Regions from separate parts of the Lactobacillus amylolyticus genome, predicted to be linked through region 2. Evidence: predicted binding sites of a transcription regulator. Region 2 holds the regulator's gene; each other region holds the start of a gene.
What was found. The regulator LexA, encoded in region 2, represses DNA repair genes until DNA is damaged. The targets are predictions, from matches to a motif close to CNAACANNTGTTNG.
Positions count from the first base shown of each region.

Region 1: a site for LexA is predicted at 3,157-3,170, ahead of recA (recombinase RecA). Genes of this name have one in related genera too.
Region 3: a site for LexA is predicted at 7,077-7,090, ahead of xerS (tyrosine recombinase XerS). Genes of this name have one in related genera too.

Region 1 is NZ_CP031835.1:946,908-955,391, forward strand. It holds gene D0Z64_RS04815 (MraY family glycosyltransferase) at 1-113, opposite strand, end outside; gene rny (ribonuclease Y) at 219-1,853, opposite strand; gene recA (recombinase RecA) at 1,975-3,087, opposite strand; gene pgsA (CDP-diacylglycerol--glycerol-3-phosphate 3-phosphatidyltransferase) at 3,280-3,858, opposite strand; gene D0Z64_RS04835 (helix-turn-helix domain-containing protein) at 3,892-4,959, opposite strand; gene ymfI (elongation factor P 5-aminopentanone reductase) at 5,033-5,761, opposite strand; gene D0Z64_RS04845 (M16 family metallopeptidase) at 5,758-7,008, opposite strand; gene D0Z64_RS04850 (M16 family metallopeptidase) at 7,005-8,219, opposite strand; gene D0Z64_RS04855 (DNA translocase FtsK) at 8,206-8,484, opposite strand, start outside.
Region 2 is NZ_CP031835.1:546,936-555,419, reverse strand. It holds gene D0Z64_RS02880 (M13 family metallopeptidase) at 1-1,936, opposite strand, end outside; gene D0Z64_RS02875 (ABC transporter ATP-binding protein) at 1,947-3,746, opposite strand; gene D0Z64_RS02870 (ABC transporter ATP-binding protein) at 3,739-5,502, opposite strand; gene D0Z64_RS02865 (YneF family protein) at 5,584-5,805, opposite strand; gene D0Z64_RS02860 (DUF896 domain-containing protein) at 5,876-6,124, opposite strand; gene lexA (transcriptional repressor LexA) at 6,270-6,893, shown strand; gene D0Z64_RS02850 (SGNH/GDSL hydrolase family protein) at 6,932-7,729, opposite strand; partial or broken gene D0Z64_RS02845 (uracil-DNA glycosylase) at 7,730-8,312, opposite strand; gene D0Z64_RS02840 (bis(5'-nucleosyl)-tetraphosphatase) at 8,350-8,484, opposite strand, start outside.
Region 3 is NZ_CP031835.1:698,721-707,204, forward strand. It holds gene D0Z64_RS03550 (carbamoyl phosphate synthase large subunit) at 1-1,263, shown strand, start outside; gene D0Z64_RS03555 (Rqc2 family fibronectin-binding protein) at 1,321-3,012, opposite strand; gene D0Z64_RS03560 (MarR family winged helix-turn-helix transcriptional regulator) at 3,354-3,770, shown strand; gene D0Z64_RS03565 (DegV family protein) at 3,840-4,718, shown strand; gene add (adenosine deaminase) at 4,772-5,779, opposite strand; gene xerS (tyrosine recombinase XerS) at 5,932-7,005, opposite strand; gene D0Z64_RS03585 (helix-turn-helix domain-containing protein) at 8,349-8,484, shown strand, end outside.

The sequences.
Region 1 (8,484 bases), 400 kb from region 2:
CTTGCATTAGGATTATCTACGGCTCCTAAAACAAAGGCCAATCTTCGAATAAACGGCGTGATGGCCGCCTGGATAATGACCAGAAAGAATAAATCAACAATAATTTTAAACATTTTTGACTGCTTTCTTTAAGAAGTTTTCCTCTCATTATACAAGGACTTTGAGATAACAATCAAGTTTAAGTAAAGCAAAAAGCGCTCAGCTCTTATGCCGAACGCTTATTTAGCAATTGCAAACACTCGTTTTTCACGAATAACCGTAATCTTAATATTACCTGGGTAATCAAGTTCTTTTTCAACTTGGTTCTTAATGTCCCGTGCCAATACAGTGATACGATCGTCTGAAATTTCATCAGGCTCAACCATAACCCGGACTTCACGTCCTGCTTGAATCGCATAAGCCTGCTTTACTCCTTGGTAGCTCTTGGCTATGTCTTCAAGTTCAGTCAGCCGTCTAATGTAGTTTTCAAGACTTTCGCTTCTTGCACCCGGACGAGCTGAAGAAATCGTATCTGCCGCTACTACAAGTTCAGCAATAAACGATAACTTCGGTACATCTCCGTGGTGAGCCGCAATCGCATTAACTACTATATCTGATTCATGATATTTACGAGTCAATTCAACCCCAATCTCAACGTGTGAGCCTTCAATATCATGATCAATTGCTTTACCAATATCGTGTAATAATCCCGCGCGAACTGCTAGTTTTTCATCTAGACCAAGTTCTGCAGCCATTGTACCTGCTAATTTTGCAACTTCAATTGAGTGTGCTAAAACATTTTGACCATAAGAAGTACGATATTTAAGTCGGCCTAAAGTCTTCACTAATTCAGGATTCATCCGGTGAATTCCCAAATCCATCAAAGCACTTTCACCTGCTTCATAGATATCGTCATTTACTTCTTTACGGGCCTTATCAACCATCTCTTCAATGCGAGCTGGATGAATTCGACCATCCTTAATCAAACGCTGCATTGCTCTTTTGGCAATTTCTCGTCTGATTGGATCAAAGCCGCTCAAAGTAACGACCTTTGGCGTGTCATCAATAATTAAGTCGATTCCTGTCAAAGCTTCAAAGGAACGAATATTGCGTCCCTCACGGCCAATAATTCTGCCCTTCATTTCTTCATTTGGCAAATCAACTACAGAAACCGTGGTTTCTGCAACTGTATCAGCTGCCGAGCTTTGAATCGCATCAACCAATATTTGATTAGCAAAACGATCAGCTTTAGCTTGAACTTCTTCATTGCTATTTCTAATCATTTCAGCTCGTTCTTTAACCAATTCATCTGAGAGCTGACTCAAAACAAGCTTCTTAGCTTGTTCCTTATCCAGATCAGCCACCTCATAAAGTTTTTGTCGACGTTTTTCGACTAACTCATTGGCATATTCTAGCTTTTTGTTTAAATTAGCTTCTTGCTGCTTTAATTGATCTTCTTTTCGTGAGAGGCCAGATTCTTTTTCCTCCAATAAAGATTTTTGATGATCAAGAGTATCTTCACGCTGTCCTAGACGATTCTGCAAACGTAAAATTTCATCACGTTTTTGATTCAAACTGTCTTCGATTTTTTGTCGATATTCTTGAATTTCTTCTTGTGCTTCAAGAATTTTTTCTTTTTTGGTGTTTTCTGCACTTTGTTTAACTGCTTCCGCAGCCTGTTTTTGTGCATTTACTTCAGCTTCAGCAGCAGTAACCTGTGCCTTGGCATCAGCAAGAATGTGGTCAGCATCATTCTGTGCATTTTGGGCTTTCTTTTCCCAAGAATTTTTTCGAATTGCATAGCCTGCGCCTAATCCCACTAAAAGTGAAACAATAGCAACCACGGCGGGAATTAAAATTTCATTTACCATCATTACTATCGCCTTTTTTAGAATTATTCACACAGTTTTATGATAAAGAACTGGAATGCACATGTCAATCAACAAGAAAAAACCTTGGAATTAAAATCCAAGGTCAAGGTTGATTTCTCCAACTTTATTTGCTTTTACTGGCTGCTTCTTTTTTCTCGGCAGTTTCTTTTGCTTCTTCGCTCTTTTCAGCGGTTTCACGTTTTTCTTTTATCTTTTCAGGATTTTCACGGTCGGCAATGGATTTTTCATCAATACCATAAGCTTGACGAACTTGAGTTTCAATCTCTTGATAAATATCTGGGTGATCTTCCAAGTATTTCTTAGCATTTTCACGTCCTTGTCCAATTCGATCAGACTTATATGAATACCATGATCCAGCTTTATCGATAATATCCTTATCAGCTGCCATATCCAAAAGCTCACCACTTTGTGAGATGCCTTTGCCATACATAATATCTACTTCGGCAACCTTAAATGGTGGGGCAACTTTGTTCTTAACAACCTTAATCTTAACGCGGTTACCTAAAACATCACCAGACTGCTTAATTTGTTCAGCTCTTCTTACTTCAAGTCTAATCGTTGAGTAGAACTTCAAAGCACGACCACCTGGCGTAGTTTCAGGGTTACCAAACATGACACCGACCTTTTCACGAATCTGGTTAATGAAGATTGCAATGGTTTTTGTCTTAGAAATTGTTCCTGAAAGCTTTCTAAGAGCCTGGCTCATAAGACGAGCCTGCAAACCAACATGGGCATCACCCATTTCACCTTCAATTTCTGCTCGTGGAACCAAGGCAGCAACTGAATCGACAACTAAAATGTCGATAGCACCACTGGAAATTAAAGTATCAGCGATCTGCAGACCTTCTTCACCAGTATTTGGTTGTGACAAAATCAAAGAATCAATATCAACGCCTAAAGCTTCCGCATAAGCTGGATCCATAGCGTTTTCGGCATCGATATAAGCAGCCGTACCACCGCGCTTTTGTACTTCAGCTACGGCATGCAAAGCAACCGTTGTCTTACCTGAAGATTCAGGACCATATACTTCAATAATTCTCCCACGTGGATAGCCACCAACACCAAGGGCTGCATCCAATGCAATTGAGCCGGTTGGGACAGTTGAAATTTGCGTATCGGCTTTTTCACCCATCCGCATAACAGCGCCCTTACCAAAGTTCTTTTCAATCTTTTTGAGGGCCGCATCTAAGGCAGCCTTTTTTTCATCTTTGGCCAAACTATTTACCTCCTATGGACATTACATATTAATTATACTTTGACTCTTTAGCAGATTGCAAGGAAAAAGCGAACGAGCGTTCAAGAATTTTATCCTCTATATTATAAATACGAAAAAAATTGCTATTTTACCGTAGAAAATAAAAAAGATTGGATAAATCCAATCTTTTTTATGAATTATTTGATTATCAAACTACATTGAGCCCTTGAATACGCCCCATGATGAATGGAAATAATCGTAACCGGAGTAAACGGCAAAGATTAAAGCGATGTAAAGCAAAACAGTTCCGAGATAGAATGGATCACCTAAAAGCAAGAAAATAATTGAAAGCATTTGTGCTGTGGTCTTGATCTTGCCTGGCATTTTAGCAGCGATAACTTCACCATCATTTTCAACAACGATTAAACGTAAACCAGTTACTGCAAGTTCACGACAAACAATAATTGCAACTACCCATGCTGGAGCTAAATTAAGTGAAACCAAGAAAATGAAGGCAGTCATTGTCAACATCTTATCAGCAAGTGGGTCAGCAAACTTACCGAAGTTGGTAACCAAATTGCGTGAACGAGCAATATGACCATCAAGCCAGTCAGTAGCAGAAGCTACTGCAAATACTACAACAGCAATCACTTGAAGCCAAGAAATTACCGTTCCGTGTGCTACACCGACTGTAGCAGTATAGCCGCCTGTTGCTCCTCTAAAAATAATAAGCAACATAAATACTGGAATCATAAAGATTCTAAACATTGTTAATTTATTAGGTAAATTCATTTTTATCTCCTCTAAAATACCACTCTAATCAAACTAACGGTTACCAGCGTCATTGCCTTTATCGTTATTGTTTTGACTGCTTTGTTGGCCTTTACTGCTTTGTTGGCCTTTACCGCTTTGACCTTGGTTGTTTTGGTCATTTTTAGTCTGGTTTCTCTGCGTAGTTGAAGATTGCGTTTGACTTGATTGAGTCTGACTCTGATGACTGCTGCTTTGTTGCTTGTTGTATGAGTTAGTAGTTGAACTGCTCTGTGTACTGCTTTGCGTGCTTGAGCTAGAAGAACTGCTTTGTGAACTTGCTTTACCAATCAGCAAGGTAATTGTTCTAGATTGACCAGTGGTAGTATATGGGACTTTTTTACCGGCAATCTTAATTGAAGTATCAGTATCATTACTCAAAGTAATAGCAACAGTTTTGGCACCGCTTGACAAGTTCAAGCTATCTTTGCTGTTTGCAGCAATGGCCTTACGTTGCACTGTAGCCCCATTAACAGTAACTGTAGCAGTTACGGCTTGAGAACCAGCTTTAATAGTCAACTTGCGGTTATTTTTAAGCCCGGTAACACGATATTGGTTGTTGCCCAAAGAAGTTACCTTAACATTGCTCTTCTTAACAGCCGAAGATGAGCTTGACTTAGAAGAAGTTTGTGAAGAAACAGCCACATTGTTGTCATTATTACTGCTTTGTCCACTTGAAGAAAGACGCGCATATAAGAAGTAGACTACTAAGACGACGATGATTACGCCTAAACAAATAGCAATCCGTGGCAAATAGTTCTTCCACATATTTTTCTTATTATCTGTGGTCTCACGAACTTCCTCACTCTTGTTGTCAATTGAATTTTCAACATATTCATCTGGATCAGACTCCGGTACATCTTGTTTATAATCACTCAACAATTCCTTACCATCTAATCCGACGATTTGAGCATATTGTCTAATAAATGCTCTGACATAAAAATCACCAGGAAGCTTATCAAAATCGTTCTGTTCGATTGCCTCCAAATATCTGCTTTGAATCTTTGTTGCCTTTTCAATATCCGCAATCGAAAGACCTTTAGCTTCTCTAGCACTGCGTAATTTATCTCCGATATCAGCCATATTTACCTCTTCAAATTTTAGATTAACAAATTGAGTATACCATAAATTTAAATTTTTATGACAAACTTGGATATTATAAAAGCCAGCCTCCGCTAATATAAATTGTTTGCCCAGTACAATAAGAACTATTTTTATCTAGCAAGCATTTTACCCAATAAGAAATATCCTTTCCTTGAGCCAAACGTCCTGCCGGAATCTCACTTTCAACTTCTTGCATTGTTTCTTTGCAAAACATTGCATTCATCGGTGTGTTTACGGCGCCCGGTGCAACCACATTAACCGTCAGGTTTGTCGAAGCCACTTCACGCGCATAGGCTTGACTAAAACGGCTAAGTCCCGCTTTGGTCGCACTATAGACAGATTCCAGCGCACTTCCCTGACCACCGTAAACTGATCCTAAGTAGACGATGCGACTATATTCTTGTTTAATTAAAATTGGTTCAAGCAATTTAGTTAATTCAATGGGAACAGTCAGATTGACTTGAATAATTTTTTCAATATCAGCAATTTTTTGTTTGGTCAAAAAATCATATTTAGTGATTCCCTGTGCAAAAACCGCTGCATTAACTGGTAAGAGTGAATTAACAAACTTGGAAAGCTGCTCTTTTTCAGATAAAAAATCAAATTTTATCGGCATAAAATCCTGCTGTGGATAAATTGTCATCAGCTTTTGCGCCTGCTCACTAGCTCCATCCACATTGTTATTGCAATGCAAATAAAGTGACCAGCCATCGGCTGCCAAAGTCTGACAGATTGCTTGTCCAATTCCGCCAGTTGCGCCAAAAACAATTACACGTTTCACTGCTCTGCCTCTCCCTTCTCAAGTCTAACAGCACAAAATTGATAGTCTTTCATCAAACTTGCACAATAGCTTGCAAAATCATCAAAACTAAGCAGCTGCAGCTTCTGGATATTTTCAAACGAGTTCTCGCCATCAAGGCTTTCCTCGGCACACTCCACAGCTAAGTAGGGTAAATCATCTAAACTGCGAATTGTCTGTGCAAGCCATTCTTTTTTCTTCAGATTATAGAACTTATGCAGATAAACTCTATCCAAAGCCTGCAATGGTTTGTTTAACTCATCCTTAATTTCTTGAATGACCATCTTGCTTTGCCCACTAATTCCAAAAATAGTCGCAAAATTTCCTTCTCGTGTGTAATTAACCGAAATTTGGAGCGAATTGCTTAACAAATTGTGTTTTCTCATTCTTTCAAACCACGGACTTGTTACACTTAATTTTGATTCTAACATTATTTCAAGCATAATTTGAGACAAATCACGACTTGATAATACTTTCTTAAAATTTGGCAAGCGTAGGCCGATTCCAAAAAGGTTGGATTCACTTTTATTGACTAGGACTTTGCTTTGCAATTGCCCTTTAGCACAAACAATCTTGCACTTATTAGCTGCTTGTTTCTTAAAATATTGTTCGGATAATTTACCCACTAAGCGCAAGAGCGTTTTTACCTGATAATCTGAAAAATCTCCGCAGGCAATAAAATGCATTTTTGATGCAACATAATTTTGCTGATAGCATTCCAATAGATCCTGAGCGGTAATTGCTGCAATTGTTTCTTTGGTACCAGCAACATCAATTCCTAGATTTGAATCGCCGAACATTTGCTTCATCAAAGTATTATTGACGGCCCAATTAGGCTCATCTTGATACATAGCTAATTCCTGCTGAATAATTGGCTCTTCTTGGGCAACATTTTTTTCGGTAAAATACGGCTCGCCAACCAGTCTGAATAAAAGCTTGATCAAAGTTTGGTTATTACTGATGCCACTGCAGTAAAACATCGTCTCATTAAAAGAAGTAAAAGCATTAACATCAGCACCAATTTTTTCAAATTCATGCGATAAATCTCCGCTCTCTTTAGCGAATAATTTATGCTCTAAAAAGTGCGCCGTTCCTGCATGTCTTTGGGGATCACTGCTGCCAAAATCAACGATTATCCCAAAAAAACGTTGATTAAAATTCGGTCTCAATACAAATTCCGCCTCAAAGCCGGAATCATACTTTCGTTTAATGATTTGTGGTACTCTCATTTTAAAATATAGCTTTCATTTAAAAATAGATTTTGAACAAATTTTTGCAATTGATGAGCTGTAACTTTTTTAAGCGCAGCCAGACGATCAAAATTCTCGTATTCAGGGAAAAGATTTTCTCTGAGCATTTGAGACAGTTGCCAATTAGGTTGATCCTGGCCAATTTTTTGAACGGTTACTAACGCTCTTTTTGCCTTTTTCAGCAAGTCATCATCAATCTTGCCCTCACCAATTTGGGCCATCTCATTTCGAATGATCTTTTCTGCCTGACTGCTTTTATCAGGAGCGACGCCAGCATTAATTAAAAACAATGAATTATTAGCAAAGTTATTTGCTTCAACATCATATGCTGCACCTAATTCTTCACGAATTCCCGTAAATAATTTTGAAGAAGGGTCACCAGCAAGATATTGTGCTAAAACCATTCCAATAACTTGCTCATAATAATCAATCTTTTGCCGGTAACCATATCCCAGCATTAATTGGGCTTGCAAATTGCCTTTTTCTTCTGTTTTATTAACTAAACGCTTAGGCGTAATAATCGTTGCATCTTCTGTCATGAATTTTTTTAAAAGACCAGCTTGTTTAAACTCTTCTCTAATCAATCTATTCATTGATTTAGGGTCTCGAGCCAAGCCAATAATCGTCGTTGGCACGCTGCGCAAACTATCACTGAAACGCTGAATTTGTCCAGAAGTGGCAGCCGTAATTTCTTCAATCGGCCCCATAAAGTTTTCTGCATAATCAGGCTCATCTTGATACCAGATATTGAAAAAACGATCCAGAGCATAATTGGATGGCTCTGCGACAATTTCTTTATAATCAGCCAACAATTGTTTTTGACTAACTGAAACCAGGGCTGGATCAAAACTTGGATGCTGAACAATTAAAGCCAGATCTTCAACAATTTTGGCATAACTATAATCTGGATCCAGCAGCTCAAGCGGCTCGACGAAATTAGCAACATATGAAAGAAGCAGCTCTTTACCAAACAACTGCGGCATAATTTCTAATTGCAGATCATACAACTGCGATAATTCCTCTTGTTGAGCTCTAATTGAAGGAAAATAAAGACTTGCGTTCGTCTGCATTCTTGAAAGCAAGCTAGCATACGCTAAATTATGCTTAGTCAGCGGCAAGCGTAAAAAACAGCCTAGAGAGGCTGTTGTAAATTTTTCGTTTGATTTAATTGAAGTATTAACCGTTAGCATTTTGACTATCATCTTTCTTTGGTGGAATTAATACTTGACGAGGTTTTGATCCTTCTGATGGACCAACAATTCCTTTTGCTTCCATCTCATCAATAATTCTTGCGGCACGATTGTAGCCAATTCTAAAACGTCTTTGCAACATGGAAACACTGGCAGTTTGTTGTTTTCTTACCAAGTCAACTGCTGGAGCATAAAACTCATCATCAGGATCATCATTCGCGTTTTCAGCTGAACTGCTTGCACCCTTTTGTGGGATCATCGTTTG
Region 2 (8,484 bases):
AAATCGTTACGCGTTTATCCGGATCAAGCCACATTCCATCAGTTTTCTTAACATCGAAAGCTTCATAAAATTCATCCTGACATTGTGAAGGAATATTCACTCTGGTAGGTTGCGGTGCATGAACGTCGGTCGCAATTTCGGTCTTGATTGCTTCAGGACGCTGCTTTTGTGCCCAAGAACGAGCGTAATTCTCAAATAGTTCCTTCATGTTGCCGCCTTCTGCCTTATTAGCTTGGATTGCGCAAGTAAGGCCACCTAAATCAGCAATATTTTCTGAAACGATTTGCTTTCCGTTTAGCTTAGCAGGGCCATATTGCAAGCCGTCATAAATGTCAATTGCTGCCTGAGTCCGTTTATTGAATTCCTTGAAATCTGCGTCAGTCCACCAATTCTTCATATTGCCGAACTCATCGAATTTTGCCCCATTGTTGTCAAAAGCATGAGAAATTTCATGAGCAATCGTTGCACCGATCCCACCATAATTTTGACTACGGGACTGGTGCAAGTCATAAAACGGCTTCTGCAAAATTGCGGCTGGGAATGTAATATCGTTTCTTTGTGGGTCGTAACAAGCGTTGTTCAAGTTACCTGGCATTAGCCATACGGAACGATCAACCGGTTCAGTTAATTTGCTTAAACTGTACTTTTCAAGCGTTTTTCCCATTGCCTTTTCATTTTCATAAAGGCTCTTTTGGGGATCAACTTGCAGCAAATCATAAATTTTTTCAATCTTATCCGGATAGCCAATCTTAAAAACCAATGCACGAAGCTTGACGATAGCTTTCTTCTTAGTTTCATCAGACAGCCAATCGTTATCTTGAATTCGCTCTTCATAAACTTTGATCATCCGGTGAATCATATCGGTAACATCAGCCTTGGCTTTTTCACCAAAATACTTCTTGCCGTAGTAAATACCGATAACTTCATCAAAGCTTCCATTAGCCGTGTAATAAGCATGACGATCTTGCGGTGTCAATTCTCCTTGTCCACTCAAGGCTTGACTAAACGGAAATGCCGCTTCACGAAATTCTTGTGAAAGTGAACCAGCCGCACCATTGATAAACTTGGTGATCATCCAGCCTTTAATCTCTTCAAAATTATCAGCATTGATCAATTCTTCTGCATGATCTAAAAATCTTGGCTCTAAAACAATTACACGATCTGGCAGCTGAGGGATAAGTTCTTCCAAAAATCCCTTCATATCAAATGATTTTAACTTAGCCAAAAAGTCGGACATTGAATATGGATTATATGCAGCTGGATAATCCGCCCACTCTTCAGTAGATTTAACAACTTTGGCAAGTTTAGCATCGAATTTTAAAGCCTGATCGACATAATTTTCAGCTTTTGCCTCATCAACTCCGGCCATTGTCAACAGTTTGATGGTTTGCTTCTTCAAAATTTCCAAAAGCTTTTTGGCATCATCTTGTTGATAGCTTGTTGTGTCTGGTAAAAAAGTGCCTGGACCACCAAATTCCAAAACATGAACCTTGGTGTTTTTCATATCGGCTTCCACGTCAAAGCCAAATGGCAATCCAGCAAATTCGTCAATTTTGACTGCTTCTTTGTTAAACTCAGCAAAATCTTTAAGTGCAATTAGTTTGTTTAAATCAGTCTTAATTGGTTCTGCCCCGTCTTGATCGCGTTTCTTAAAGTTCTTGGCAATCTGATACAGCTTAATTGCTTTGTCAAAATCCTTAACGTCTGGCATTTTTTCTTTTCCAGAGGCAATTTGATCAAAATCATGCATCAATTTCTTTTCGATCTTCATATCGATATCAGTGTTAACACCAATTTCAGTTCGGTCGGCTGGAATCTTGGCATCTTTTTGCCACTTAGAATTTACCGCCAAATATAGATTGTCTTGCGGACGAGCTGAAATGTCGGGCTTAGTCAAATCACCGACACCGCCACGTATTTTTGCAATAGTTTTCATTCAAAACCTCCTATTTTTCCCTATGCGCACCATTTTGCAAATTGTACAAATTGTAGTAGTAGCCCTTTTTGGCTAACAGTTCTTCATGCGTACCTTTTTCAATGATACGACCTTTATCCAAAACAATAATTTGATCGGCATCTGCAATCGTCGACAAACGGTGAGCAATAGCCAAAGTAGTTCTGCCTTTACGCAGACGCTTAAGTCCTTCCTGAATCATTGTTTCCGTTTCAGTATCAACGTTAGCTGTCGCTTCGTCTAAAACCAAAACTTTTGGATCGGTGACCAAAGTACGAGCAAATGAAATCAGTTGCCGCTCGCCTTGACTTAATTCAGAGCCGCCTTCAATAACCTTAGCATGATACTTGCCCGGCATTTTTTCAATAAAACGGTCGGCTTGAACAGCCTTAGCAGCCTCTTTGATTTGTTCATCTGTGATCTTTTGATTGTACAAGCGAATATTAGAATTGATATCGCCATAGAACATAAATGGTTCTTGCAAAACAAGTCCAAGCTTTTTGCGCAGCTCTTCTTTAGGATATTTTTTAATATCCACGCCGTCGATTAAAATTTGTCCCTTATAAAATTCATAAAAGCGCATCATAACATTGATGATGGAACTTTTGCCTGAACCCGTATGACCGACGATTCCAAGCGTTTCTCCGGGATTGACGGTAAAGGTAATATCATGCAAAATCTCGTTTTTGCCATCATAAGAGAATGAAACGTGCTTGAATTCAATTTTTCCTTTTGCAATTGTTAAACCTTCCTGAGTCTGCTGCTGTGGTTCATATTGCGTATCATCAAGGATTCTGAAAATTCTTTTACCCGCAACAATCCCATCCTGGAACAGCGTCATTTGATCCATCATGGTTGAAATAGGGTTAAAGAATTGTGAAATATATTGTGAAAAAGCGTAAACAACACCGGCTGGCACGAAGGTATCGTGAAGCGGAAAGCCAAAGTACATTAATGATACAGCCAAAGCTAATGAATAAAGCATGGAAGTCAGAGGTGACAAAAGCAGTGAATTCATCCGGATCATGTTGAAACGGGTATTCATCAAGCCGCCATTTTCATCCTCGAACTCATTTGTCATTCTTTTTTCTTGCTTAAACTGCTGAATCAAAGATACGCCTTCAAGCGATTCATTCAGGTTCGTGTTGATGCGGCTCAATCGTTCACGATAATTGCGGTAAAGTTTGGAACTTTGATAAGCATAAAGCCAAATAATCAACAGCAAAATCGGCAAGAACGCCAACATTAAGAAGCCAGCGGTTTTATTGGTTAAAAACATGGCCACTAAAGCTGAAACAACTGAGAAGAAGGAAATCACGACGCTTGACAGCACCGTCAAGAAGTTGCTCAAAGTCATCGTATCATTGGTAACCCGCGAAACAATTGAGCCTGCTGGCGTTTGATCAAAGTAACGCATCCCCAAACTATGAAGCTTGCGATAAAGTACCTTCCGAATTTGTTCCAGCGACTTTTCAGAACCTAAAGAAAAACAAAATTCATAAGCAAACTGCAAAAACGCTTTTAATAATGAACCTAAAGCATACAAGAATCCCGCAAATAAAATAATTTGCACGGTTTCAGTTTGTTTTAACAAAAAGTGATCCAAAAAGTATTGCAGACCAAATGGCAACGCCATATTGATGACACTAACCAAAAACGCACCGATAACAGCTACCAGCATTTCCCGTTTGAAAATCATAACGAATTTCATTAAACGTTTAAAAATAACGATCTGTTCTTTGACTGGGATGGCTTCTGACCAGACTGATTTGAACTCATCTTCATTATTCATGCTTTTCACCCACTTTCTCTTCTAATTCCTGTCTGCGCCACATCTCAGCATACCAGCCGTTATTAGCCAGCAACTGGTCATGGGTTCCGCGTTCAACAATCTTTCCATCTTTTAAGACCAAAATAAGATCTGCGTTCATGACTGAAGTCAAACGGTGAGCTGCAATTAAAGTTGTCTTGCCGTTACGCTCCTTGCGCAATGCATGCAAAATCTCTGTTTCAGTTTTGGCATCAACCGCTGACAAGGCGTCATCCATGATCAAAATCTGGCTCTGCTTTAAAAGTGCCCGCGCGATCGACATTCTCTGTTTTTGTCCACCAGAGAGCGACACGCCGTTTTCACCAACTAAAGTGTTGTAAGAACGCGGCATTTGCAAAATGTCGTTATGCAGGTCGCTCTTTTTTGCTGCTTCAATAATTTGATTGTCTTCGGCATTCTTTTCTGCAAAAGCAATATTGTTTTGAATACTGGTAGAAAAGAGATAGTTATTTTGCGGTACGTAAGAAATCTGTCTGAGCAGAACGTTGAGCGGAATCTCACGAATATCGTGACCATTAAGCGTAATTTTGCCATCATAATTATCGAATTCACGCAACAGCAATTGAATAATCGTCGTCTTGCCGGAACCAACGCGGCCAACCAGTCCCAAAGTTTGACCGGTTTTCAGCGTAAACTTGATATTATGTAAAACTTCGACATCTTTTTCATCAGGATAAGCAAAAGATCTAACGTCATATTGCAAATCACCATGGATATCTTCTGCCGTCAATGAATCATCGGCCTTTTGGTCGGTAATGAGCGGCTTTTCTTTTAGCAATTTTTCAACACGATCATAGCTTGCGCTTCCCCGTTCAAGAATGTTGAACAAGTAGCCGATCGCAAACATCGGCCAGACCATATTGCTGATGTAGGCAATAAATGAAACTAGTTGCCCTACTGACAAAATTTTGTTTTTAACAAGCAACCCGCCATAAATGATCGTGATTGTATATGTTAAACCGATAATTATCGTACCTAATGGATCAAACAGCGAATCCCAAATAAAGACTCTGCGATTGATTTTAATAGTTTGATCGACCATTTTATCAAAAGCAGCCGTATCCTCTTTACCTTGATTGAACGTTTTCAAAACCTTAATCCCGGTGACTGACTCCTGAGTTTTATTATTTAATTTTGAAAAGGCAGCCTGAGACTGATCGAAAGCCGCATGCAAATGCTGACCTAATTTTTGCGCACCCCAGGCCAAGAACGGCAGTGGCAGCATAGCTACAATCGTCAAACGAAAGTCAACGAAAATAATCATGGCAATCATCGTCGACAAGCCCATCATCAGTGAATCAACCAAAGTCAAAACGCCATCGCCGGCAACGTTTTGGATCGCAGATACGTCGTTGGTCGCGTGGGCCATCAAATCACCAATTCGGTGACGTTGGTAAAATGTTCTGTCCATGATCATAAAATGGCGAAACAGTCTTGAGCGCATTTGCCGTTCCAGTTCTGCGGCACCACCCCAAATTTGCTTGCGCCAGAAATACCGCAGCAAGTACAAGACAACGGCCCCGGCCAAAACTGCTAAAACCAGGACGCCATATTGTTTCCAAGTAATATGACCTTTATCCAGCTGATCGGCCATCAAACCTAAAACTCTTGGCGGAACCAAGTTGGCAAAAGAAGTCAAGGCTAGAAAAATGATCCCTAAAATGTATCGTTTCTTCTCCTTTTTGAAGAACCAGCCCAATTTCTTAAAAACTCCCATTATTTCACCCTTTCTTAAACAAAAAGAAAAAGACAAAGGTAATCCTTCGTCTTTTGTAAACTTCTTCTATAAAGATATATATTATTTACGTTGTTGATGCTTCATCATATTCATCACTTTTTTAACCTTTTTAGTAGAAGGCTTTTGTCCCATTTGTGACATCATTGCAACGATCATATCTTCATTGATTGGAGGATTATCTTGGAAATACTTCTTCATATAAGCTCTAGCACCGTAAAAGCCACCAATTAATCCGATACCAAGAGCAACAATAATTAAAACAATTGCTAAACCTAAATTCATAATTTAAAAACCCTCCAATTAACTAACAGAATATATCTTACAAAAAAATAAGACTTTTTTAAAGCCTAATTTAATCTTTTCTCAAGCCCTTTTTTCTTTGGGCACGTTTTGCACGTTCAGAAGTTACTTCATTACCATCTTTATCTATAATAACAGTATCTTCCAATTGTTGTTTGAAACCAGCTCTAAAATTGGCTAAAAACTTTTTGTGAAGTTCTTTTCTTTCAGCTTCTTCTTCAGGTGTCAGACCTTCATTTTCTTTCTTGTGATAAAGCTCGTTGATTCGGTCTGTTACCTTTTTAATTTCATCTTTGTCCATGATTTAACACCTCTATATATAATGATAGTTTACCGTATTTGTGCAGATAAAAAAAGTAATAAATTTAAGAACGTTCGTTTGTATATCGTTTTGTTTTTTGCTAAACTAATACTTAAAGAATATTAGACACAAATGGGGTTACATTATGACTAACAACCACGAATCAAAACAACTCGAAATTTTGCAATACATCTACGATACCGTTGAGGATCGCGGTTTTCCGCCAACTGTTCGTGAAATCTGCTCAGCAGTTAATTTATCTTCAACTTCAACGGTTCACGGCCATTTATCACGGCTTGAACGCAAAGGACTTTTAATTAAAGATGCAACTAAGCCCCGTGCAATCGAAATTACGAAAAAAGGACGCGAAGAACTAGGCATTAAGCCTAAAGAAATACCGGTTGTCGGTGTTGTTACTGCAGGGCAGCCAATTTTAGCAGTTGAAGATATTGATGATTATTTCCCACTTCCACCTGATTTAAAGGCAGACGCCGGCGATCTGTTCATGCTTAAGGTTCATGGTGAGAGTATGATCAACGCGGGAATTTTAAATGGTGATAATGTAATTGTCAGAAAGCAATCTTCTGCTTCTAATGGTGAAATTGTAGTCGCCATGACAGAAGATAACGAAGCAACGGTTAAGCGCTTTTACAAAGAAAAAGGCCATTACCGTTTGCAACCGGAAAATGATACAATGGCACCGATTATCTTATCTAAGGTCAGCATTTTAGGCAAGGTTGTTGGCCTTTACCGTAGCAATATTGATTAAATAAAGCAAGAGACTAGGAAGTTAGTTCCTAGTCTTTTTTATGCCAACATTTTGGTAAGTCTTTCTTCAAATTTTGGCAGCCATTTTAGTTGATAACCTGCCCGCGTAGGGTGAATCGGATCAGCCTTATAAAGCGCATCTTGTTTTTGAAAAGCAGGATCATGATACAAATCTAACAGTTCAAAATGATATTTCTTCTGCAGAGTTAAAGCACGATCGACCATTTTTTGATAAAGCGGATTATCAAAGGGAGGATTGGTATAAAGCAGTAACGGACAATGCCATTTTTTCTGTGCATTAGCAATGATAAATTCTAGTGCGCCAGTAATAGTCTTAGTATCAAAATTCTCATTCTCGACAATTTGTCCTAAAGGCTTATCCTTTGTCGCATCATTGGTCGACAATTGCAAAACGAACGCGTCTGGTCTATTAGCCGCTAAGAAGTTGGTGTAGAAGCGATTAATATATGAATCTGGATCATAATCGCTGCTGTTAGGATCTGTATTGCCACATAAAGTCGTACCATTTTCGGCATCTTTCACTGCCTGAATCCCATCCCTTTTCCAAAGATAATCAACAAATGATTCTCCTAATGCTCCATAGCCTAACGTCACAGATGAACCCAGAAACAGAACTTGTTTATCAAAAAGAGGTCCTTTAATGGTCTTCACATTGTTAACGCTGTATTTGCGGCTGTTGCCAGGCAGAGCAGCCAACTCGATATATTTGCGCTGACTCAAGGGATGCTTTTCAATGCTCTCTCTTAATTCCCAGACAGCAGGAGTAGATAAATCATTGTTTTGCTTAATCGAAATTAAAAAGGTTTCGTTGCTCATTTAATCTCCTTTCCTTAAAAACGGCATAACTGCCAGCCAGTCTCTAGCTATTTGCTCAGTCAACTTACGATTATAAAAAACACTGCGGAAAAATTGTATACCGCTTTTTTGACCAAACATAAGCATCTTTAGCATCATTTAGCTGCAATATCGGCGTATTTTTTATTATTTTGCCATGTTCTTCAGAGATCCTATGACCAGGGCCAAGCAGGCGCTCTAAAGCTGTATTGCCTACCGCTACAATCAAAGTTGGTTCAATTTCTTTGATCTCATAGTCTGAAAAAGGAGCATGAGCCAAAACTTCTTTTTTAGTAGGTTTGCGGTTGGGATATTTCACTACTTCCTTGTTTTCTCGTTTGCTAAAAACTTTTTTAACCGCATAAGGGCAGCTTCGAACGACACTCGTAATATAAACATCCTCGCGCTTTAATCCGATTGAGGCAATAGATTTCATCAATTCCTTGCGGGAATCCCCATGAAACGGAATTTGTGAAGCGAGTTCTTCATGGCCTGGTGCTTCACCTACAATCATCAAAGCCGGATGTTTAGAACCTGCACCCGCATTAAGTCCTTCTAGTCGCAGGTCTTTTGAACGCTACTTAACCAGCTGTTTTAAACTTTCAGGATAATTCATCTTTCAGATAAGAGACAGCCTTTCTCAAAACGCCCATTTTGCCATGCTCAACCAGATATTTTTCTGCATCTGTTAAATTGACCCACAGGTAATTTTTAATTTCTTCTGTTTGAATTTTGAC
Region 3 (8,484 bases), 150 kb from region 2:
TTATTGCAATTTTCTGGTAAGAAAGTTAGTTCTTTAAGTCAAAAACTGATCGAAAGCGGTTTGAATATCCTTGGTCGCTCAAACGGAAATCTATATGATAAAATTAAGAATCTTTTGCTAAAACCAGTTACTGGACTTAAAAGAGTGCCATCTTTGACTACTCATGACCAGAAAGAAGTTGTCAAATTCGTAAATAACTACGGCTTCCCAATTTTGATCGGAGGATTCAGTAAAGAAATCAAGCAAAAATCAGCTGTTGTTTACGATGTTCCTGCTGTTAAAAAGTATCTAGATGAAAATCAGTTAGATCAAATTACTGTTTCAAGGTTTATCGAAGGCAATAAATATGAAGTAACTGCAATCTCTGATGGCCAACAAACTACTATTCCTGGAATAATTGAACATTTGGAACAAACAGGATCACATGCCTCAGATTCAATCGCCGTTTTTAAAGCACAAAACTTAAAAACGGATGGTCAAATAAGGCTAGCACATTATTCGATTAACTTAATTAATCAGTTATCAACTAGGGGAATTTATAACTTACACTTCCTAATGGTGAATGGTGAATTATACTTATTGCAAATTAAGCCTTATGCTGGTCACAATGTTGCTTTCTTGTCCAAGTCACTAGGTAAGGATTTAGCTGCTTGTGCTACTCAAGTAATCGCTGGTAAGAATTTGGCTGATCTTGGCTATCACGAAGAATTATGGACGACTAATGATTTTATTCATGTAAAGATGCCTGTCTTTTCTTACATCAATTACAACAGCGATAATACTTTTGATTCAAAAATGAAGTCATCTGGCTCAGTTATGGGACGAGATACTCAGCTTGCCAAAGCACTGTATAAGGGATATGAAGCCAGTGATTTACATATTCCAAGTTATGGAACGATCTTCATCTCTGTTCGTGACGAAGATAAGGAAAGAGTAACCAGTTTAGCCCGTCGATTTGATCGACTTGGGTTTAAACTGGTGGCCACTGAAGGTACTGCAACAATGTTTGCGGAAGCGGGAATCACTACTGGGATTGTTGACAAGGTACACAAGAATCCCAAGAATTTGCTTGATAAAATTCGGCAACATAAAATTGTAATGGTCGTTAATGTTACTAATTTATCTGATGCCGCCAGTGCTGATGCAATTAGAATCAGGGATCAAGCTTTATACACTCACATCCCAGTTTTTTCAAGCATAGAAACAGCCGAATTAATTTTAGATGTTCTAGAATCTTTGGCTTTAACTACTCAACCAATTTAACAAATAAAAAAAGACATTCGGCTTTTTCCGAATGTCTTTTTTTATATTTAAATTTCATTAATCAATTCTCTTGGACATAACGCTTTTTTCTTTAGGGGTAACTTCAATCGAATTTTGCCCTGTGTAGATTACAAATCCTGGTTTCGCACCATTTGGCTTTTTAACCCGCTTGTCTTGAACATAATCCACTTGAACATGGGCAGAAAGCTTTCCTTTTGAAAAGAAGGCGGCAATTTCGGCTGCTTCTTTAATATCTTCAGGAGTAGGTTGATCATCACGAAGAATAACGTGAGAGCCTGGCATATTTTTAACATGGAACCAATAATCATTCTTATTTGCTTTCTTTAAAGTCAACCAATCGTTTTGATAATTATTCTTTCCAACAAAAACGGTTTTACCTGATGAAAGTTTGAATTTGTTTAAATTACTTTCAGTAATCTTTTTACGGCGAACATGTTTCTGTGGTTTGCGAATATAACCCTGATTTTGTAATTCTTCATTGATCTGATCAATATCCTGAGGATCAGCATTATCAATAGCTGTTTGAATTGAATCAAAATAGGCCAAATTAGCTTGTGCAATCTTTATTTGTTCATGCACGTGTTTAATTGAATCTCGCAGTTTCTTATATCTGGTGAAATACTTTTGTGCATTTCGTGCTGGAGAAAGGGCCGGATCCAATTTTACCTTTAACGGGCGATTATTATCATAATAATTTGGCAAATCTACTTCCGTCATTCCAGGTTTAACCTGATACAAATTTGCATTTAAAATTTCACCACGAATACGATAGCCTTCTGAATTTTCAGCTAAATCAAGATGTTTTTGCAATTTTGCAATTTTCTTAGTTAATTTTTTCTGCTCGTTTTTAACAACTCGTTCAACCTTTGCAGCTCGCTGTTTAACCCAATCTCGATTTGCTTGATATTCATAAAACTCATCAAGTGCATGGTTCAAATCTGGATCACTGCTTTCTTTTTCCAGATCCAAATGATAGGGAAGGTAAGGAAATATCTTTCGTTTATTTCTCGGAGTTTTAAGAACAAAAGCCTTTGGATGATTAAATTGTTCGAAAAAAGTTTGAAAAGAAGCAAATGAAAATTCATCTTCAAGATAGCCCTCTAGTTCCATCCGATCATCACGATCTAGACCATCCATTTTTCTAACAAAATCACTAGGAAGAGGATTTTGCCTTTTTAGTTCTTCAAATTCTTTTTCCGTTAAATTTAAACCATTTATTCCTGGTTTTAACGGTGGCAATTCATATTTTGCTCTTGGGAGAAGTATTCTTGCACGATTTTCATCAGGATTAATTCTCTTTAGCAAATCAATAATTTTTCCGCTTTCTTGATCATAAAAAATTACGTTGCTGTGTCGGCCCATTAATTCGACAGATAAAACAAGTTGTACTTGATCGCCAAGTTCATTTCGATTGCTGAAATGGAAGTTTACAATTCGATCCAACCCAATTTGTTCAATCGATTTTAAAACTGACCCTTCCAAATATTTGCGCAGCACCATTACAAACGTTGGTGCCTTATCTGGATTGGCAATAGTCTGTTTGGTCAAATACATTCTTGGATATTGAGCATTTGCCGAAATCAGCAACTGTTGATTTTTTCTTTCTTTTCGAAATACTAGGACCAAGTCTTGATCAAATGGTTGATAAATTTTGGATAACCGTCCACTCACTAGAGTAGGGGTCAAAGTAGTTAATAGGCTATGAATAAATAAACCATCAAAAGCCATCTGGTATCACCTCTAAACATAAACACGTTATCTATTATATCAATTATTTTCTTATTGCTTAAGTAACTTGATTCTAGTAATTTCGCTAATCTTAAAATAGTGTACTTCTGGTTATATAATAATATTTTTAGAATTTCACAAAGACTTATTTGTGAAAAATGGTATACTATAGTTATAAAAGAGTAATATTAGTTTTAGCTAATGCATAAGTCAAAGCCAATATATTATGTTTCACATAGTAAATATCCTAGATGGGTCAGTATAAAGTTTCACAACATTAGTGTTGGTTTCTGACTACATATCTCTGGGATTTACTCACAAACTTTGGAGAAGAGTAGTATATGGATGTTTTATTTTTTAATTCCATCGCGGAGCACGTCAAAAAAGAAATAAATCACAAATGCAAGTTAAGTCTTTCACAAACAAGAATATTGCTATTTTTCGATGGAAATAATAATCAGACTTTACCGATGGAAAAATTGGCAAAAGGTCTCTCAATTTCTTTGTCTACTTTAAGCAGACAGCTTCAGCAAAAGAAAACACAAGATTATATTGAGATAACCAGATCAGATAAAGATTCAAGTAAAATAGTTTGCCTAAGTGAAGTGGGGCTAAGTAAAGTTGCCGAATTAAAAAAGGCACTTAGTGAGATCGAAAAAGATCTATTTTCAAAAATTGATACAAATGAGTTAACTAAATTTACTCAAGAACTAAAAAATCTAAGCATGGGATATGACGACTTCTCAGAAATGGCATAGGTATTCGAACTTGAGCTCAATTTATGCTATAATTCATCTATAAATTCTTATAGATGAAAGGGTTATATAATGAAGATTGCATTAGTGACCGATAGCACCAGCGTATTAACTAAAGAAGAAGTTAAAGAAAATAATGTGATCGTAATGCCAATTCCTGTTATTATTGGCGACAAGGAATATTTGGAAGACATTAACATCACTGCAGAGCAACTATTTGAATCTCAAAGACAAGGTGCTGCTTTTCCTAAGACTTCACAGCCAAGCATGGGTAAGATGATTGAACTTTACAATAAGCTCCATGCAGAAGGCTATGAGGCCATTATTGATATTACTTTATCGGGCGGGATTTCTGGATATAATGAGACATTGCAAAACATCGCTCGCAATAATCCTGAATATCATTTATATCCTTATGATTCAAAGATAACTGTGCGTTTGCAAGGATACTTAGTTCTTGCAGCTGCTAGGATGATCAAAAACGGCTTAACACCTGAACAGATTATTAAGCATCTTGATGAAATTAGAGCAACAATTGATGAATTGTTTGTCGTAGATAATTTAAAGAATTTAAGTCGTGGTGGTCGTTTAAGTAATGCGAGTGCATTTATCGGTACAATGCTTAATATTAAGCCGCTGTTAACTTTTAAAGATGGTAAAATCGTTGCGTTTGATAAAATTCGTTCTATGAAGCGTGCAGTCAGCAAGATTGAAAGTATTGCGTTAGAACGAACTAGTAAGCTTGATTATAAAGATAAATTACGTTTGTTTGTCTTTCATTCTAACGATGCCAAGCAGGCCGCAGGAATTAAAGACTTTATTTCTGAAAATTTCCCTGGTTTGCCTATTGATGTTGCAGAATTCAGTCCTGTTATTGCTACTCACTTAGGTGAAAAATCAATCGCTATTGCTTGGATGATTGATATTGATAAAATCGATTTAACTAAATAAAAAGCAAAAAAGAACTAGTAGTAAAAAGATACTACTTGTTCTTCTTTTTTTATTTAACCTAAAAGAGCAGTCAAACGTTGTTTTTCTTTTGGACTGGCAAATGAAGCTTGGATTGAATTCTTCATCATTTCTTTTTCTTCACTTGCTAAAAGACCTGTTTTTACTTCAAGACGTCGATACTCAGTTGGTAAATTAGTATGAGAAACTGTCATATTATCAGTATTCAAAGTTACATGAACACCTTCATGGAGCAATTCTCTAACTGGATATTTAGTCAGGCGATCAAAAACTTTAGTATTTAAATTGGAAGTAGCGCAGCATTCAAGAGTTATCTTATCCTTTGCCAATTTATTTACTAGATTCTGATCTTCAATACATCTAATTCCATGTCCAATTCTTTTAGCTCCTAATGCCAGGGCTTCACGAATGGAATTAGGCCCCATTGCTTCCCCTGCATGAATAGTGTAGGGAACACCAAGTTCTTTTGCCTTGGCAAAAAGTTTACTATATTTGTGAATAGCAAATTCGGGGGTTTCTGCGCCGGCTAGGTCAATTCCAACAACATGAGTAATCGGCATCAATTTATGAGCCAACTCAACAGTTTCAAAGTTTTCTTTTTCATTACCACGCAGCCGCATACAGCAAAGAATAAAGTTAGCATGCAAGGCTGGTTTGCCATCACGCAAAACCGCTTGCCAATTAAGAAAGTTTTTATAACCAATCTCACAGGCCCTAATAGCTTCCTCCTGCGTCAATTCTTTTTGCGTGTGTAATTGTGGGGCAAAGCGCATTTCTACATAGATACAGCCTTGTTTGCGCAAATCACGCAACAATTCATAAACAATCAATTCTAAATCTGTTTTTGTTTGCATTAATTTTAATGGAAAGGCGAATTTTTCTAAATATTCATTTAAGTTATGGCAATTATCTGAAACAGATAATTTCTGATGCAATTTATCATCACTTATTAACGGAAAATGATGCAGTTTGCTTAATTTCTTAACGGTATTAAAAGGTACTGAACCATCCAAATGTAAGTGCAGATCAATTAAATCTTCCATAAATATCTCCTTAATCAAATTAATTTATCAAACAAGTGAAGATTAAATTGTTAATATTCTAGCACTTAAAAGTCAGATTGTTTAATATAAAAGCAGATTTTTTAGATTAATTAATGATATTATATATAAGAATACATTTTTTGTACGTGTTTTTAGTACTTATGCTGATCAAGATCAGGTATTTCATTAAGAGCTGCACGTTGCTTTTCTTGATTAACATGCGTATATAAATCCGTTGCCGAAGTACTTTTTTGACCCAATTGTTGCGCTACTAAAACTTGATCCTTAGTTACTTCATACAATTCTGAAGCTAAAGTGTGGCGTAATTTATGTGGAGTAAGTGGGTGACCGAATGCTGCCGAATATTTATTGACCATTTTTTCAATTGCATTGCTTGTAATACGACGTGTTTGATCATGCCAACGAGTTAGAAAGAATGCAGTTTGTGTTTTATCGGCCAAATACCGCTGCTGACGGATCTTTTTATATTCAATCAGATAGTTGACCGTCCATTCAGCAATCGGCACACTGTCCCTCTGACCGCCTTTACGCGTTACATCTAAAACTGCATCTTTTAAATTAAGATCTTTTAAATTGACATTAGCACATTCAGACACACGAATTCCCGTTCCCAGAATTAGGGCAATAATTGCAAGATCTCGCTGCTTATTCTTTTTGAAAGCTGGTAGAGCCTGTTTATTACAATGTTGCTCATAATTTTTTGCAATAAAATCAAGAAATTCATATTTTAAATTGCCAGTATACATATGAGATTCTAAAATATGAGCACGATAATTAAGCGTTTTTGTGCTGTTTAAAGAATCTATTTTGAGCATTACATTACGTTCAAAATATGGTTGGCCATGATTATTGTCAGCCGTAATTGTCAAAAATTTGAATAGGGAACGTAAAGCATTAATTGAACGATTAACTGTTGTTGGCGAATTGAGGTGTCCCTGTTGATTCTTAGAATGGCGTAAATAATCAATATATAGCATGATATCGTTACGTCGTAAATGGGCGAGGGTAGAAGTGGAAACTTGACGATTGTTATCAGCCTTCGAAATTCCTTCTTTTCTTAGCCATTCGAAAAAACGTCTAATTTCAGTTAAATATTGATAACTCGTAGCTAGAGAGTGATTGGTTCCTAGATTATATTGCTTTACATAATCTGGCATTTTATTTAATTCAAGTTGAATTAAGGCTAAATATTTTTTTGTTTCCATGCCATGTCTACCTCTAATTATGATTTTCATTATACAACTGCTTAAATTATAGCAATTTTAGGGCACTTTTGCAAACACATGTTCTTTAATGTCATAGAAAAACTCCCCTAGCCAAAATAAAGAGCGGGGAGCAATAAAAGATTAAAGAAGACAGCACAACATTGATATATCAAGCTTATTTGTTGCTGCAAATATTGATTCAAATTAATTATTGATTCAGCAAAACAAAAATAGAAATTCTTTTTAAATAAATTCACTAAATAATTCAGTAATAAGATAAATATCAAACCGTATTTAATTGAGAGTATGAGATCTACCTATCATTAAAATTATAGTTTTAATGATAGCTTAGCAAAAAAACTGAACTCATAAACTTTATTCTTACTTTTGGACTAAAATAGATGAACTTAATAAAACAAACTAATGATCATTTTGGATTTTAAACGTCTCAGAATCTCTCTCAGCATTAATTATGATAAGTAGAAATTTCAACAAGATTACCATCTGGATTTCTAACATATACAGACATCATTTTTCCTTTAAAACCATGCTTAACAACTGGACCTAATTCTATTTGAATATTATTTGTTTCAAAATTCTTTATAGTCTAGTCTCTTGAACATTATTTGAGCTCTCTAAACAAAAATCAAAACTACCAGTCGATAGATGCTTCGCCACAATTGCATTACTTCATTAGTTGACTTTCTTAAGCGAAGAAGTGAATGACCACCACACATCATCGTCACAAAATCTTGGTTGCTTCGCTGATTTACTATTTTTAATCCAATAATTCGATGATAGAATCTTTTGCTTTGTCCAGATTATTTACTGTGATAACAAAATGATCCATATTTAGTATCTTCATTTAGTCTACCTCCAATTTTGAGAATTTACTTTACATAATATATATTATACGAAGTGATTATTCAACTCTTATCCATTACTCTATTATCGTTTTTCACTATTAATTAACATTAAACTTCATTAAATTCAAAATTATTTACTAACTAATGACCAATAAACGGCGTTTGCTTGACAAAACAATAAATATTATGTTTCTATGTTACTTGTAGTAAATATTATATAAATTTCTTGTTTTTTGTATAATATTTTAGGGATTTATCAATTTATTTGCTGAAATTCTTAAAGAATTCATATTTTATTCAAATTATTGTTTTATCATAATTTAATGAGATGATGTTTTTATAAGAATTTTTCAAGTATTTATTGTTAATATAGTGTAATTTAATAATATTAAAATAATCTATTTCATTTTATTACGTTTTTATGGTCTATAGCTAATAGCTATAGTTTTATAAGTAATTGAAAGGGTCGAGTGCTTCATGAGTATTAATCTAGGGGATGAAATTTCACGTCGTAGACGCGATCAAAAATTGACTCAAGAAGATTTAGCCGAGTTAAGTGGTCTCTCTGTCAACTTTATTTCTCGTTTGGAAAGAACAAAAAATCAAAATATCA